DNA from 2 places in the Bacillus sp. GW823-FHT06A11 genome. Region 2 is predicted to be linked to the other one. Evidence: riboswitches for the same ligand, from Rfam matches in the RefSeq annotation. Region 2 holds a riboswitch; the other holds the start of a gene.
The links. A riboswitch is a leader RNA that binds a small molecule or an ion and turns the genes downstream of it on or off. The one in region 2 is predicted to bind S-adenosylmethionine.
Positions count from the first base shown of each region.

Region 1: it holds a riboswitch for S-adenosylmethionine, as region 2 does, so the genes downstream of both, AC1Q8L_RS05060 (Na+/H+ antiporter NhaC family protein) here and mmuP (S-methylmethionine permease) in region 2, are expected to answer to the same signal.

Region 1 covers NZ_JBXAHS010000001.1:1,020,502-1,028,591, forward strand. The annotation lists gene brnQ3 (branched-chain amino acid transport system II carrier protein BrnQ3) at 1-687, shown strand, start outside; gene AC1Q8L_RS05030 (DUF3922 domain-containing protein) at 712-1,050, opposite strand; gene AC1Q8L_RS05035 (response regulator) at 1,132-1,764, opposite strand; gene AC1Q8L_RS05040 (sensor histidine kinase) at 1,761-2,816, opposite strand; gene liaF (cell wall-active antibiotics response protein LiaF) at 2,816-3,556, opposite strand; gene AC1Q8L_RS05050 (PspA/IM30 family protein) at 3,663-4,325, opposite strand; gene AC1Q8L_RS05055 (lmo0954 family membrane protein) at 4,373-4,729, opposite strand; gene AC1Q8L_RS05060 (Na+/H+ antiporter NhaC family protein) at 4,912-6,228, opposite strand; SAM riboswitch class I at 6,323-6,428, opposite strand; gene AC1Q8L_RS05065 (ribonuclease FAU-1 family protein) at 6,549-7,067, opposite strand; gene gltP (glutamate/aspartate:proton symporter GltP) at 7,136-8,090, opposite strand, start outside.
Region 2 covers NZ_JBXAHS010000012.1:60,965-69,054, forward strand. The annotation lists gene AC1Q8L_RS28875 (PBP1A family penicillin-binding protein) at 1-265, opposite strand, end outside; partial or broken gene AC1Q8L_RS28880 (IS4 family transposase) at 607-856, shown strand; partial or broken gene AC1Q8L_RS28885 (IS4 family transposase) at 832-1,076, opposite strand; SAM riboswitch class I at 1,419-1,526, shown strand; gene mmuP (S-methylmethionine permease) at 1,610-3,019, shown strand; gene mmuM (homocysteine S-methyltransferase) at 2,994-3,971, shown strand; gene AC1Q8L_RS28900 (hypothetical protein) at 4,540-4,938, opposite strand; gene AC1Q8L_RS28905 (VanZ family protein) at 4,994-5,989, opposite strand; gene AC1Q8L_RS28910 (peptidoglycan D,D-transpeptidase FtsI family protein) at 6,477-8,090, shown strand, end outside.

The DNA of each region.
Region 1 (8,090 bases), on a different contig from region 2:
CGTAAGTCCATTGCCATCGCCACAGCAAAAGCAGGGCTTATTGCCGCTACAGGACTCGTACTTGTATATGGTGCACTAGGCTGGCTTGGGGCAACTAGTGTCTCTCTCGGATATGCAAAAAATGGCGGACAGCTACTTACTGTTATCGTACAACAATTATTCGGTCCGTACGGTTTGCTCCTATTATCTCTTATCGTTACACTCGCTTGTTTAACGACATGCGTTGGACTCGTATCTGCGTGCAGCCAATATTTTTCAACATTATTGACTACATTTTCATACAAAACATTCGCGAGTATCATTTGCGCATTAGGATTATTAGTTGCCAACTTAGGTTTAACAAAAATTATCGCAATCTCTGTTCCAATTCTACTTGTTGTGTATCCAATTGCGATTGTACTCGTACTACTATCATTACTTCATAAATACTTCGGTGGATATCGTTCTGTTTATGTAGGTGCTTTAATCGGAGCAGCTGTAGTGAGCGTATTTGATGGATTAAAACAAGGTGGTATTTCAGTTTCATTCATCACACCATATTTTGAATTTATCCCTTTATATAATGAAGGAATCGGTTGGCTAATACCAGCATTAGCAGGAGCTCTTCTTGGCCTTACAATCGCTAAGTTAAGCGGTACGAAAAAAGTTCCATTACTAATCGAATCTAACGAAGTAAAAGCCTCCTAAAAAAACTCCCAAAAGGGAGTTTTTTTACATTTGATAAGCAGTATGATTAAAACTGCTTATTTTATAAGCTTTCGTATAATATTCAATATTTGTATCAACTGTTTCTACCTTGACAACATCATAGCGCTCTTCTTGCTTTACTAAAAATAAATAGTATTCCTCTGTTGCCTCAATAATCGCAATTTTATCTGTTTCAACATTATATTGTTCACAAAGTGCTTGTAATGCGTTCACATACTCCCCTAATTTTTTAGACTTATCCATTCCGAATATAGTTTGAACTAACATATACATTCTCCCCTTTATATGTACTGTTAACACCTTAATGATAACGCTTACATTATTTATCGTCAATAAAAACATTCGATGGTTTTAACGCCAAATCTATATTGTAGCGAGCCAATAATCAGCGAGGAATTCCCCGCCAATTAAAGCTTCACTTTATCACTTCGTTAATTGATGCCTAAATGCATAAATAACTGCCTGAGTACGATCACTTACATTCAATTTATTTAATATGTTACTCACATGTGTCTTTACCGTTTTCAGTGCAATAAATAACTCGTCCGCAATCTCTTGATTACTTTTTCCCTCTGCAATTAATAACAAAATCTCAAACTCTCTTTCCGTTAAGTCATCATGCAAAGGTTGCTCTTTCTTTTGACGCATACGGGACATCATTTTCCCGGTAACTTTCGGCTCTAATACTGTTTCTCCATCATAAGTAGCTCGTACAGCATCAGCAATATCACTTGCTCTTGATGTTTTTAATAAGTAACTGGTCGCACCAGCCTCAATAACAGGGTACAATTTTTCGTCATCTAAAAAGCTTGTTACAACTACAATTTTTGCTTCTGGCCATTCTTGAATAATAGCACGTGTTGCTTCGACACCATCCATCTCATCCATAACAAGGTCCATTAAAATAATATCCGGTCTTAATTGCAATGCTAATTCTGATCCTTTTCGTCCATTCTCAGCTTCCCCTACTACTTCAATATCTGGCTGTGTAGATAAATATGCCGATACACCCATACGAACCATTTCATGATCATCGACAAGCAATACTTTTATCATACTTCTCCCCCTCTCTCAATCATAATCGGTACTTTTACTTCTATTTGTGTACCTTTGGCCGGGAAACTAAGCACCTTGAGTGTCCCACCAATTTCATGAACACGCTCTTGCATCGATCTTAGGCCATATGAACCTGCCTTATTAACGCCTACTTCAAACCCAACGCCGTCATCAATAATTTTTAAAATCGCATATTGATCAATTTTTCGAAGGCGCACTTCTGTTTTCTTTGCCTTTGCGTGTCGCAACGTATTTGATAGCGCTTCTTGCACAATACGGAATAAATGATCTTCTACACCTTTTTTTAATTCTATTGGCTCAATAAGCCATTCAATTTTCATATGTTGTTTTCGCGATAATTCCGTTAATAATTCCTCTATACCTTCTGTCAGTTTCTTACCTTCCAATTGTACAGGACGTAAATGAAGGAGCAATGCTCTCATTTCTGATTGAGCATTTACAACCATATTTTCAACAAGTTGTAATTGTTTTTTTGTCACATCTGGAAATTCAGTTATTTGTTCATTAATCGCTGACATCATCATCGACATTGCGAAAAGCTGCTGACTTACTGAATCATGCAACTCCCTTGCTAAACGATGCCTTTCTTGAGAAATCGCTTCTTGTCTCATCTCTTCATTCCAATGAGCTCGTTCATTCGTTACTTTTTGAAAGAGTCCAGCTTGCTCCTCTAATCGACGAGCCAAAACGATTACTTTTCGTTCCACTTCATGAAATTCATCATCTGCAGTAAACGAAACATCGCTCGGAAAATTCCCTCGCTCTACTTCAAATAGAAACGTATTTAATCCTTGTATACGCTGCTCTATATAGTAACCGATTGCATATCCTACAATTCCCCCGATAAGTAAACTTGTAGTCATAATAAACAAGCCAATTGGAACAGAAGCGATGGATTCCTTCCATAATAAATCATACACTTGTTGCTCGCTTTTCCATACATATACAATTGTACAAATGAGTGCGATACTAACTGAGGACAACATAGAATAACGAATATACATCCACGAAATATTTTTTTGTTTCTTCATTATACTTTCCTCACTTCCGTGTCGCCTACGACAAGCGAAGAAATAATTTTAATACGACGAGGAGCCTCTTTATACTGCTCTGTTCTAAATGTAACATTGCGGTTAAACCCTGTCTCTTCATGACCTGGCAAGAGCACACGTCCGACAATAACAGAATGATTTAAAGAAAGTTCAATATCATATGGCACATATAAACGAATATTACCAACGACACCCCGAATAACAATTACCGTTTCCCCTTCTGGAATCATAGCAGTAGTTAAATCTATTTCCACATCACAAGCACCGTATTGAACATTAATATCCTCAAGTTCATAAATATGATCCATCATTCGTACATTGCCTACAAACATATTTTTCAAATATGGTTCTGTACGATATATTTGCTTCTCTTCGTCTATAATCCCTTTTTCTTTAATTTCAACCTTCATTGCTTTTTGCTGATGCCCTTGTTGAATCAATTGATAACCAATTAAAGCTAAACAAGCAAATACGACAAGAACAAATGCTGCTGATGAAAATAAGAAGAATAAAAATACGATACCACCAACAAATAAAAATACATTTCCCCGTACATAACGATTCTTTTTACGATAATGCCTTCCAAACATAAGCATAATAAATGCAAAAATGAGACCACCTGGTTCAAAATGTCCAAGTATCATATCAAGAAAAAGACCGAATCCAAATATGATGAGGAGCATCCCCATTAATTGTGTCTTTGAAAAATGTTTCTTCATTTCAGCTCCCCCCTTCTTGTCACATATACATAGAAGAAAAGGCATTGCTTTCCAACACCTTTTCTCCTATCACTATATCATAAGCCTGTTTTATAATATACTACTATTATTTTGTTAACTCTTTCGTTAACGATACATCATTCTTTTCTTTCATTTCACGCTCAAGTTTTGCAATTTTCATATCAAATGTGTCACGCTCATGCTCTTCATTCATACGAGTTTCTAAGTCACGAATGTGATCTTCAATTTCTTCAAATCGTAAGAACGGATTATTTTCATCCATTTTATGCATTGCAGTATTCATACGACGATTTGCATGTGCCATATTTTCACGTGCCATTAGTTCCATACGCTTTGCGTGCATTTCTTTTAATTTATTTTTCATTTCAGAAAGACGACGCTCTAACTCATCAATTTGCTCTACAACACCTGCATACATTTCTTCTAATCGAGTTACTTGCCCTTCATAATAAGCTACCTCTTCTAACGCACGTTCGTGCAATTGTAATTCGCCTGCTTCTTGAGCAATGATAGCTTGCTTTGATCTTTTGTTAACGAAATAACGTGCTTGCTCAAGCTCACGAGCAAAGTTAGATTTTAATGTTTTATGACGTTCAATTAACTTCTCAATTTTTGTTATTTCACGCTCACTATCACGTAAATATTGGTTTAACATCGCAATTGGATTTTTTCTTTCCTTCTCATCTAACACGTTATGAAAATCAGCTAAAATTGCATCGCGTACACGTCCGAATAAAGATTGTTTCATTATAAATCTTCCTCTCTTCTACTTTATTTATAATTTGATTTATTGTTTTAGTTTTTCATTAATTTGTTCCACTCATCTTCAAAGTTGCTATATGGTTTAGAACTTTCTGGAGCAGATTCAACAACTACATCTTTTTCTTTTTTCCACTCACGGTATCCGTAGTATAAAACCACTAAAGCAGCGATACCGATTAATGCTGGTGAATGAGAAAGCGCAATGGATAAACCGATTAAACCAACAATACCCCAAGCTAACTTTCCAAAAAATGACTTAGCTCGCACAAATGATTTATAGCTCCAATATACAACTCCTGCTCCGATTGCGAATCCTACAATACCAGCAAGACTACCAAGAGCAATTAAAGCCAAAATACCGGCTGCGATAAACGCTAGAAATTGTTTCATCTTGTGCTTGCCTCCCTTCGATTTGATACTCTTATCTTAACTATTTTTTCATCTTTCCATAACGAGCTTAAGAACCGTTTTTAACTCAGACTTAAGACCGAGTCATATTCAGCCCTTTACGCAAAAAAACGTGCAGAGTTTATTCTCTGCACGTTTTTTTAATTACTAACATTCATATTAAATTAAGCTGTTTTATGATACTCTTTTTTCTCAGCTACTTTAGAAAATCTTGGAAATCCAATTAAAATAGAAACAATCCCACATACTCCAACTAAGATTGGATAAAATGCATATGGCAACAATTCAACCGGAGATAACGCTGCAAATCCTGCTGCCGTTAACATTTGGGCACCGTACGGAATTAATCCTTGTACACAACATGAGAAAAGATCTAATACACTCGCTGATTTACGAGGGTCTATTTCATATTGATCTGCAATATTTTTTGCAAGCGGGCCTGTAAAAATAATCGAAATCGTATTATTCGCTGTACACATATTCGTCATACTTACTAAACCAGCAATACCAAATTCCGCACCTTTTTTCGAACGAATATTACGTGTTAATACATTCATTAAATATTGAATACCACCATTATATTGGATTAATTCAACCATACCGCCAATTAATATAGCAAGTAATACTAACTCCATCATACCGCCCATTCCAGTCGTTACACTTTTAAAGAAACTTTCTAACGTGTAACTTCCATCTATAAGACCGATAACACCAGATAATACAGTTCCACCAGTTAATACAATAAGTACATTCCAGCCAAGTAGCGCTGTAATAAGTACTCCTGCGTACGGTAAAATCTTTATCCAATCAAAGCTATGTGCTTTAATTTGCGTGTCACTTCCTGAAGTAACTATTACTAATAGTACAATTGTAATAATAGCCGCTGGTAACACAATTAAAAAATTCGTTTTAAACTTATCTTTCATTTCTGTTCCTTGTGAACGAACAGCTGCGATTGTTGTATCTGAAATAAATGATAAATTATCACCAAACATCGCTCCCCCAACAACAGTAGCCATTGCAAGCGCAATTGAGATATCAGTTTGACCACTAATACCTACAGCAATCGGCGCTAATGCTGCAATTGTTCCCATTGAAGTTCCCATTGCTAATGAAATAAATGCACCAATAACAAAGATTCCAGCTACGATAAATCCTGGCGGTAAAATAGTTAACGCTAAATTAACAGTTGAGTCTACTCCGCCCATTCCTTTAGCCGTTTCAGAAAATGCACCTGCAAGCACAAAAATTAATACCATAATCATAATATCCGGATTTCCTGCACCTTTAGCGAACCGCTCGACTTTCACATTAAAACTTTCTTTACGATTCATCACTAAAGCGATTCCTACAGCAATTGAAATTGCTACAAGTATCGGCAATTTATAGAAATCACCTGTAATAATTCCAGAACCAATGAATAGCGCCAAAAATATCCCAAGTGGTAATAAAGCTAAACCATTTCCTCTCGTTTCTTTCAAAGTACCATCTCTCCCTAGTTTCAACCTTTTTCTAATGAATAACAAAAGACCTCTTCCGATGAGAAGAGGTCTTATACATCTATAAGAAACGCTCTTCTCATCTTTCAAGCACATGCTTGCTGGATTTGGCACAGCACTCTGAAATCGAGTCCGCTGCCGAGGCATCGTAGGGCCAGTCCCTCCGCCTCTCTTTATAAGAAGGTTTCATATTTATTTTTTAATAATAATTTCTTCCCTAACTTTACTCGCTTACAAAACAAAAGTCAATTATTTTTTGTATAGATTTTTTTGGTAATTATACAAAAATTTGAATACAATAATCATTTTAACTTTTCGATTTCTTCTTCCAATATTGAAATCCAATAAAATTCACTATTTTTTATTGCTTCTAATATCCATTTCGTAGTGTACCAAGCTAACTCATACTCTTCCTTCGTGACATCGCCACTTTTATAAGCATCCTCTAGCTCCTCTTCATCTAATACATACACCTTACCGCTAGGTAATAATACTACATCTAAATATAAATCATCAAAATACGGTAAACCACGATCGTCTATTTCATATTCTTTCGTCACATCAATATAATATTGCACTAAATTGTGCCTATCATCTAACATAGCTGTAATCGCAAAGTTCTTTCCATTAATGAAATATTGAACCCACATATACCCATCACTTGCAATACAAATTTCTTTACCATCATATTCTTTACAACTAGGCTCTCTCACCTTTTTTATATCCAGTATTCCGAGCATTCCCTCTTCCACTTGCTTAAGCCTATAACTCTTTTCTATTAGTCTTTTCCACGAAGAACCGTCACCATATTTACGTTTCATTATGTATACTCCTCTTCTATATACAGAAAAGCTCCCACATATTATGTGAGAGCTTGTTCATATTATAATTAAGCAGCTTGACCCTTTTCAGAAATCTCTTTTAAATAAGCTTGTCCTTTTTCAGCGTCATATTGACCTTCCCACTTAGACATAACTACAGCTGCTAAAGAGTTTCCTACAACGTTAACTGCTGTACGAGCCATATCTAAAATACGGTCAATACCAGCAATGAACGCTAAACCTTCAGGTGGAATACCTACTGTACCAAGTGTCGCTAATAATACAACGAATGATACGCCCGGTACACCTGCGATACCTTTTGATGTAACCATTAATACAAGTAATAATGTAATTTGTTGTGTAATAGATAAATCAATACCGTACATTTGCGCCAAGAAAATAGCTGCAATTGCTTGATATAAAGTTGATCCATCTAAGTTAAATGAATAACCTGTCGGAATAACGAAAGATGTAATTGCTTTCGGACAACCGAATTTCTCCATTTTCTCCATGATTTTTGGTAAAACTGTTTCTGAGCTTGCTGTAGAATACGCTAAGATCAGCTCGTCTTTTAAAATCTTAAAGAATTGGAAAATGTTAATTCCAAATATTTTCGCTGTAAGTCCTAAGACAACTACGACGAAGAAGATCATTGCTCCATATACGACAATTAGTAATTTCCCTAATGGAATTAATGAAGCAAGACCAAATGTAGAAACTGTAACACCAATTAGTGCAAACACACCAAATGGTGCAAATTTCATAACTTGGTTTGTTACATAAAACATTGCATCAGCTACACCTTGGAAAAATTGAAGAACTGGTCTTCCTCTCTCACCAATTGCTGCTACACCTAAACCAAATAGTACAGAGAAGAAGATAATAGCAAGCATATCTCCGTCAGCCAATGACTTCATAATGTTCGTTGGAACAATATTTACAAACGTATCTGCAAATGAATGACTTTGTACTTGCTCTGTCGTATGTGTATATTTCGAAATATCTGTCTTTGTTAACTGCTCC
Region 2 (8,090 bases):
CATATATCAATTTCCCATCTTTATCATAAATTTTTGAGGATAACGGATTAACAAGTTTTGCTTTCTCGAGTTTTGGCGCATCCTTGATCATAACGAAAAAAGTAGCAACCCCTGTGACTAACCCTACAATACCAACTAATAAACAACTAATTAAAAACTTACGAAAAAATGATGTCTTGCCTTTTGGTTTTTGTTTTTTAGCTGCTGGCTGTTTGTTCTTTTTAACTTGTCGTCGCTCCTCTCGAGAACGATAATTTTCTGACATGCTATATTCTCCTGCCTTTCAATTCTCCTTTTGATTTACTTAAAATTATTGAAGTCACTTTAAGAAATATATTCATATTTAAAAAGGGTACTAAATAGACAATTTAAGTAATAAATTTGTTCCACTTTAAGATGAGGAAGAAATTTGAGCTTATCTGATAACGAAACAGAAACGGTAATAGTGGCACAACAAAAAAATGGAATTTCATAGAAAATCCATTTTTAGCTTGATGGGCATGTGGTGGTACCCCACATCCATCAACTTAAGGATTTAGACTATTCTTGAAGTTAAAAGCACGTTACTATTCACTTATGTTAATGAGAAAAGGTGACGTGCTTTTTATAAATATTTATCAAAAACAAAAGTTGTCTTTATTTGCTAAAGATTTATATCGATATATGTTTCCCACTACACTTAATCAATTAGCTATAGAAAGCAGGCGGAATGAAATGAAAACGCAAGTGCCATGGGCATCATTTTTTATATTTGTGTGTATGGTTAAATCAACAAACCGCTACTACCTCTATTACTCAACTTTGTAGTCAATTAGAAACTTCAACAGGAGTTTTATTAAGTCCCTCAGGGCTAAGCCCTGCCGCTGCATGAAGCCCACTCATAATCGAACCAAGGAATCACTTGCCGCCCGTTGACTAATCCAAATGCAAATAGCAGCTAATTCTGATCCAGAAAACTTAAGTCTTCGCCTTATAAATCCTATTTCTCTTGCAAGTTCTTCTAAGAATACAGGTGTAACATATCGTTGTAATTATTCTGCAAATGGTAATAATTCATCTTGAATCGAGAGATTCATAAGAAAACCTCATCCTTTCTAATTTAGCTTGTTTAGAAAAGATAACGTTTTTTTGATATTTGAGGGTATTAAAATACCTGAGTTGATGGTTATGTATGGTGACCCCATAGCCAAAGAAGTAAGAAGATATTTAGAAGTGCATTAAATTTTGAGGAAGTGCTTGTGAACCGTATCATAAATAAATCAGGTTGTGTATGTTCGATTTTTAAATAATACCCGAGAAGGAGTGGGTTGCAGTTATAGTAATACTCTATTTTTTGTATTTCTATAATAGATATTTTTAAAAAAAACAGAATTATCTTGACAGTTATTAAATGGATTGAAAAGGTTATAAAAAAATATTTCTTATCCAGAGAGGTGGAGGGACTGGCCTTATGAAACCTCAGCAACAGGTCTGCTTAAGTAGACACTGTGCTAATTCCAGCGGGTGATAATCCTGATAGATGAGAGCTTCCGTTTTTATTTGTCAGTAACGCCCTCTTTTTTAGAGTGCGTTTTTGTTTTTTCTGGATAGTAACTAAAGGAGAGTAGAAATGGAGAACAAAAATGGGAGAGAATTTCAAAGGAAAATGCAAGCACGTCATTTAGTCATGCTATCACTTGGTGGGGTGATTGGAACTGGCTTATTCTTAAGCTCGGGTTACACTATTCAACAAGCTGGCCCGTTTGGAACAATTCTATCCTATCTGATTGGTGCGCTAGTAGTTTATCTAGTTATGCTATGTTTAGGCGAGCTTTCCGTACATATGCCTGAAACGGGCGCATTTCATAGTTATGCAGTTAAATACATTGGACCTGGTACAGGGTATACAGTAGCCTGGTTGTATTGGTTAACTTGGACTGTTGCTTTAGGGTCTGAATTTACAGCCGCAGGATTACTTATGAAGCGATGGTTTCCATCGGTTAATATTTGGGTATGGAGTGCTCTTTTTGCCATTTTGATCTTTGTATTAAATGTCCTGACTGTTAAATTTTTCGCCGAATCCGAATTTTGGTTTTCATCGATAAAGGTTATAGCTATTGTGATTTTTATTGTTTTAGGAGTAGCGGCAATGCTAGGGTTTCTTCCAATGACTCATTCAAAAGCAGCACCATTCTTTTCTAATTTTACAAGTGGAGGTTTATTTCCTCATGGTGCTACGGCCATTATGATGACCATGCTTGCGGTTAATTTTGCTTTTTCGGGAACAGAATTAATAGGCATTGCAGCTGGAGAAACAGCGAACCCAGAAAAAATGATACCGAAGGCCATTCGAACTACTCTGTGGAGATTGATCATCTTTTTTGTAGGAACGATTGTTGTTTTATCTGCGTTATTGCCTATTTCCGATGCAGGGGTATTAGAGAGCCCTTTTGTTGCAGTTCTAGAACGAATTGGGGTGCCATATTCAGCTGACATAATGAATTTCGTTATCTTAACAGCCATTTTATCTGCGGCAAACTCAGGCCTTTATGCCTCTTCTAGAATGCTTTGGTCGCTTGCTAATAAGAATACGATATCCCCGATTTTTGGGAAAATGACGAAGCAAGGTGTTCCAATCAACGCCGTCATTTTCAGTATGATGGGTGGAGCTTTGGCTTTGCTCTCAAGTATTGTGGCACCAGATACTGTCTATATCGTACTTGTTTCCATTTCCGGTCTAGCAGTAGTTATAGTTTGGATGAGTATTAGCGCTTCCCAGTTCCTATTTCGCAGACAATTTTTGAAAGAAGGAAATTCTGAAAAGGACTTGATTTATCGCACACCACTATATCCATTAGTACCAATTGCTTCTTTTATCCTTTGTCTGGCATCGTGTATTGGAATTGCATTCGATCCAACACAGAGAATTGCCTTATATTGCGGCATACCGTTTATTTTGTTTTGCTATGGAAGTTATTATCTAACAAAAAATCTAAAAAAGAGGGGTGTAGATTATGTCGAACAAAATCAACCCAATTGATGCTATTTTATCCCAACATTCCATTATGCTTCTTGACGGAGCATTAGCTACTGAATTGGAGGCGCATGGATGTAATTTGGACGATCCCCTTTGGTCGGCACGTGTGTTACTAGAAAACCCGGAACTAATTTATCAGGTGCATTCGGACTATTTTCGTGCTGGAGCAGACTGTGCCATAACAGCAAGCTATCAAGCTACTATTAGTGGGTTTTCCGCGCGTGGAATACAAGAACAGGAAGCTTTGGAATTAATTAAGAAAACGGTGTTACTTGCAAGAAAGGCAAGAGATGATTTTTGGAAGGAAAATACGCAAACGAATAGGCCTAAACCATTGGTTGTTGCATCAGTTGGGCCGTACGGAGCTTACCTTGCAGATGGTTCAGAGTATGTAGGTAACTATGTTGTGACAGATAAAACATTAGCAGACTTTCACCGTTCGAGAATGTCTGCGTTAATCGAAGCAGGTGCAGATCTATTGGCATTTGAAACGATCCCTTGCCTGCAAGAAGCAAGAGTATTAGATACATTATTGCGTGAGTTTCCAGAAACATATGCGTGGCTTTCCTTTTCGCTAAAAAATGAGAAAGAGATTAGTGAAGGTATGAAACTAGTGGAGTGTGCACGAGTTTTTGAGAAAAGTGAACAAATTGTAGCGATAGGCATCAATTGTGCACCCGTAACTGTTGTGACTGGTGCAATCCAAGAGTTACGGGCAAACACAAAAAAACCAATTATTGTTTATCCAAACTCTGGTGAAACTTATAATCCAGAAACAAAAACATGGCATGGTCATGAACAATGTAACACGTTGGATATTCAATCTGAAGAATGGTACCAAGCAGGTGCACGTTTAATAGGCGGATGCTGCAGAACGACACCTTATCACATTGAGGAGATATCGAACAAGTGGCGTTCTTCCGAGTTTTTCTATTCGAACGAAGCAAAACAGTAATGTAATGAATGATAATCTAACTTTGTGTGTATTTTCATGATTTTTCTTGTTCAGGAATCTACAGTTACGTCTAGTGGCACAAAAAGTCTTTTTAGAGACACAAATGTGGATAGTAGCCTCGGGAATCCAGTGGACTTTTGGGTACCTTAGGTATGGAAAAGAATTAGGGAAAATAAAAACTGTTAGTTTAATAGACATGGTAGACAACATGCTGAATCTTTTAATGAAGATGTAGTTGATCCAATTGAAGGTGAAGGGGACCATTTATTCGTAATTAAAGTTAACAAAAAGGTTAATTTAGTTATTCAAAAAATAGTTCAATAACTATATGAAAATTTGTTGTAGTAGTAAATGTGGTCATATTGTTGTAAAAAAGGATAGATGTAAACAGGTATACTCTCCTGTTCAACTATCCTTTCCTTTTTACATACAATATTAAAATCCAAATTAGTTCCTTTTAGGAAGGTACCAATATAAACAAGACATTTAAATACATTTTAATCTTCTTTTGTGCAGTATTTTATATTGCAATGGTTTGTAGGATTATTTATATAAACTTTGTTCAAGATCATTTTATTCCTCCAAGCAGGAAATCTAAGATTGAACATAAACATTTATAATTAGGTATAAGGAGAGCTGTACAAGATACTCTTGATTTCCCAAGATTATGAGGATAATATTTTTGATACTGTTTAGCTTCATCTAAAATGAAGAAGAACGTCACGTTTACACATTCTTTTTCTACCCAATCCATATCATAAGTTTCTATACCATAATGTTTAAAATAATCATCAATGTCATTAATGAATCTTTTTTCTCCATCCGTTCCAGTAATTCGTTTATATTGCAATTCTTCAAACGATTTCATTTCAAGTCGGCAAGTTTCTTCTAACCACTCATATCGTTGCTTAATTGCTTCCGTCTCATTTTCATACCAATCCTCATGCCCTTCATAATATTTCTTCATACATTCAGGTCTCTGTTTATTTCTTAAAAAGCTTTGCAACAAAACCAAATTTACGTTATTTCTTTGCGGAAATAGGTTGAAACCAACTATCCCTATCATTTAAGTGAACTTTAAAAACATATATAGGCTGTGAGAAGCCTTTTGTATCAGTATAGTAATCTATATTATATTTTGTGATGAATAATGTATCACCTGCTTTGAAAGATCCAATAGAATCAAATTCTCCTTGTTTCAGTTTTTGAAATGCTTCCTTTGGAGAAAGAATCTCAACATCTCGAACATGTGATTTTTTTGTACCGTAATATTTGTAAACAGGCATTTTTTTCTCTGCGTCTTTTAACTCTATTGATGTTTTTATAGTAACTTGAGACATATCATTTTTTGCAATGGGATCAATAGGCATATTTCCAAATTCCTTCATTTGATACGAAATCATTATTCCGAGTGCGACGAAACTTACTGTAATGGGCAGATATAAATATTTAATTATTTTTGTATCTGTTTCATTTTTTTTCAAAAATATAAGAACTATGTTTAACACAGAATATCCTAACATCATGCCTAAAGTATTATGAAGTAAATCTGCTAGTTCCATACTTCCTCGTTGCAGTGTAAATTCAAGAATTTCAATCAATAAACTTGCTATAATTGAGATGATTAACATCCATTTTGTTTTTTGAAAAACCTTACTAAATAAAGGGAATAAAATTCCTAAAGGAAAAAGCATACCTATATTCACAATGATATGGAAAAAGGAAGTAAATGAAAATGTATTCCATGCTTTTTTATAAATACTAAGTACATCAAAATCAATGGTTCTTGCAAAGGCCATATCATCTGAACGACCAAGTGAAGTAGCTGATAATGCAAGGGAATAGTATCCTGTTATTAAAACAAACAATATAATTTGTTTTACAGTTAGTTTTTTTTCTCTTTTACATATCTTTTTGTATACTACAAAATAACTAAAAACAAATACAAATAGTAACAAGAGTGTGAGTAGTATCGTAGGAATCGCATAACTAGCAATTAAATTGAAAATAATGTTCATTTTACACCTCTGTTTTTATGAATATAATTTTGTACATATGCATTTTATATAGTGATTACTAATACAACAATCGAGCTTTGGATCTTCAAAGGCTCGCAAAAGATGTAGGATTTATTCGTTAGGGAAGTAATTTTAAACAAGGCTGAATAAGATAAAATCGTCATGTCATTCAAAAATACGAGTTGAATTTACATAAATAACTGTCAAGAGATAAAATTTTTGTTTTTGGGGTAGGATACAGCCCAGTAATTGATAAATCGCCTTTCTTATTTTTCTCTCTATTTTTTTGTTGCTTACATTAGAAATACTAAACTGTATAATGACTCATATTAAAATTATAAATAGACTTATTAGTAATTTTTCATACTAATTATTCCTTTCTTCATGCTGTAATACTTAATAGACAACCTAAACAATAAAGTTGTTCCACATTTACAAAAAAAACAATTAAATATAAGATGAAGTAGGCTACATAAGGGAGGGTTATATGTTACATACAAAAAGATGGAGATTATTTGCGTTTCTTTCTATTGTAGGTTTGATTTTACTAATTTTATTAAAAATCAACTTCATTTCAATTACTATCGCAACTTCTTCAGCTGAAAGAGGAAAGATTTTTGATCAAAATGGTGTAATACTAGCTACAAATAAGAAAGTTAAGTCTCTATATTGCACTTCTAATGATGAAAAGCTATCGAAACAAGATACATCAAGCACATTAGCTTTTTTCAATCAATTTTCAAGCGAGTTTCAACATGATATTTCTACAGAGAACATAAAATCTCAATTACAACAATCTTGTAAAAAGCAGACTATGAATGATATACCGTTATACTCTGATATAACTGAGAATGAACTTGCATTCATAAACAAAAACAAACCCAATAATGTAATAATTAAAGATGAATGGATTCGATATTATCCTAAACACGAAATTGGTTCACAAGTAATTGGGTATGTAGAAAATGACCTTAATTCAAAGCATATGCTTGTTGGAAAAAGTGGGATTGAGCTGCAATATGAAAATGATTTAAAAGGAAAACCAGGAAAAACTCTTATTTTTAAGATTGGTAATAAAAAGTTCTTCTGGAACATTCAAAACGTACAAAAAGGAAAAGATGTCCGGCTAGCCTTAGACTCTAAATTGCAGCAAAAAACAGAGGAAGCATTAAGATCTCAAATTAAGAAAATACCTGATGCTAAAGCTGGTTATGTTGTAGTGAGCGATGTAAAAACTGGCGCAATTTTAACTATGGCCAACTCGGCAGTATTTAATCCAAATACACACGTATCATCTAAAAATGAAAACTTTAAATCACTTTCGCAAAATAAAACAATTCAAAAATTAAAGTATGGTGAATCTTATGTAAATATGTCCTCTACTATAAAGCCGCTTACTATTTTAATTGGATTAAGCGAAAAGCTTTTTCAACCTGAAGATACTTATTTAGATAAGGGTACCTTTCAGTATGATAATCAAAATAACATTTCGAATGCACCTGGAACGCCAACAGGTGAGATTACACCAAGGCAGGCTATTATTAATTCATCTAACACATTTATGACAGCAAAAGTAGCTCTGCCCTTATTCAACCAAAATAATGGGAATATAGAAAAGGTGGCACATATATGGACAGATTATTTAATGCAATTCGGCCTACGTTCTAAAACCGGGATTGATTTACCCTTTGAAGAATACGGGCAATATGAATTCCATCCATCTAATACGTTTGAAAAGGGAATCTCCGCTTTATTAAATGCCTCTTGGGGAGAAAATGAAGTGCATACCCCCCTTCAACTCGCTCAATATGCAGCAACTTTGGCAAGTAAAGGCGACAAATATAAACCTCAAATTGTAAGTGTGATTATTGGTCAGGACGGTAAGGAAACAAAAAAGTTTAAACCCATTTTAGAAAGTTCAAATCGTTATCCTATGGAATTTTGGAGTGTCTTGCAAGGTGGAATGAGTCAGAATATAGAGGAGATTAAAAATTTACCCTTTCATGTTGCAGGTAAAACGGGTAGTACAGGTTCTCCGAATGAGCAAGAAAGAATGATAAATCATTCTCTTTTCATTTCATATGCTCCTACCGAAAATCCA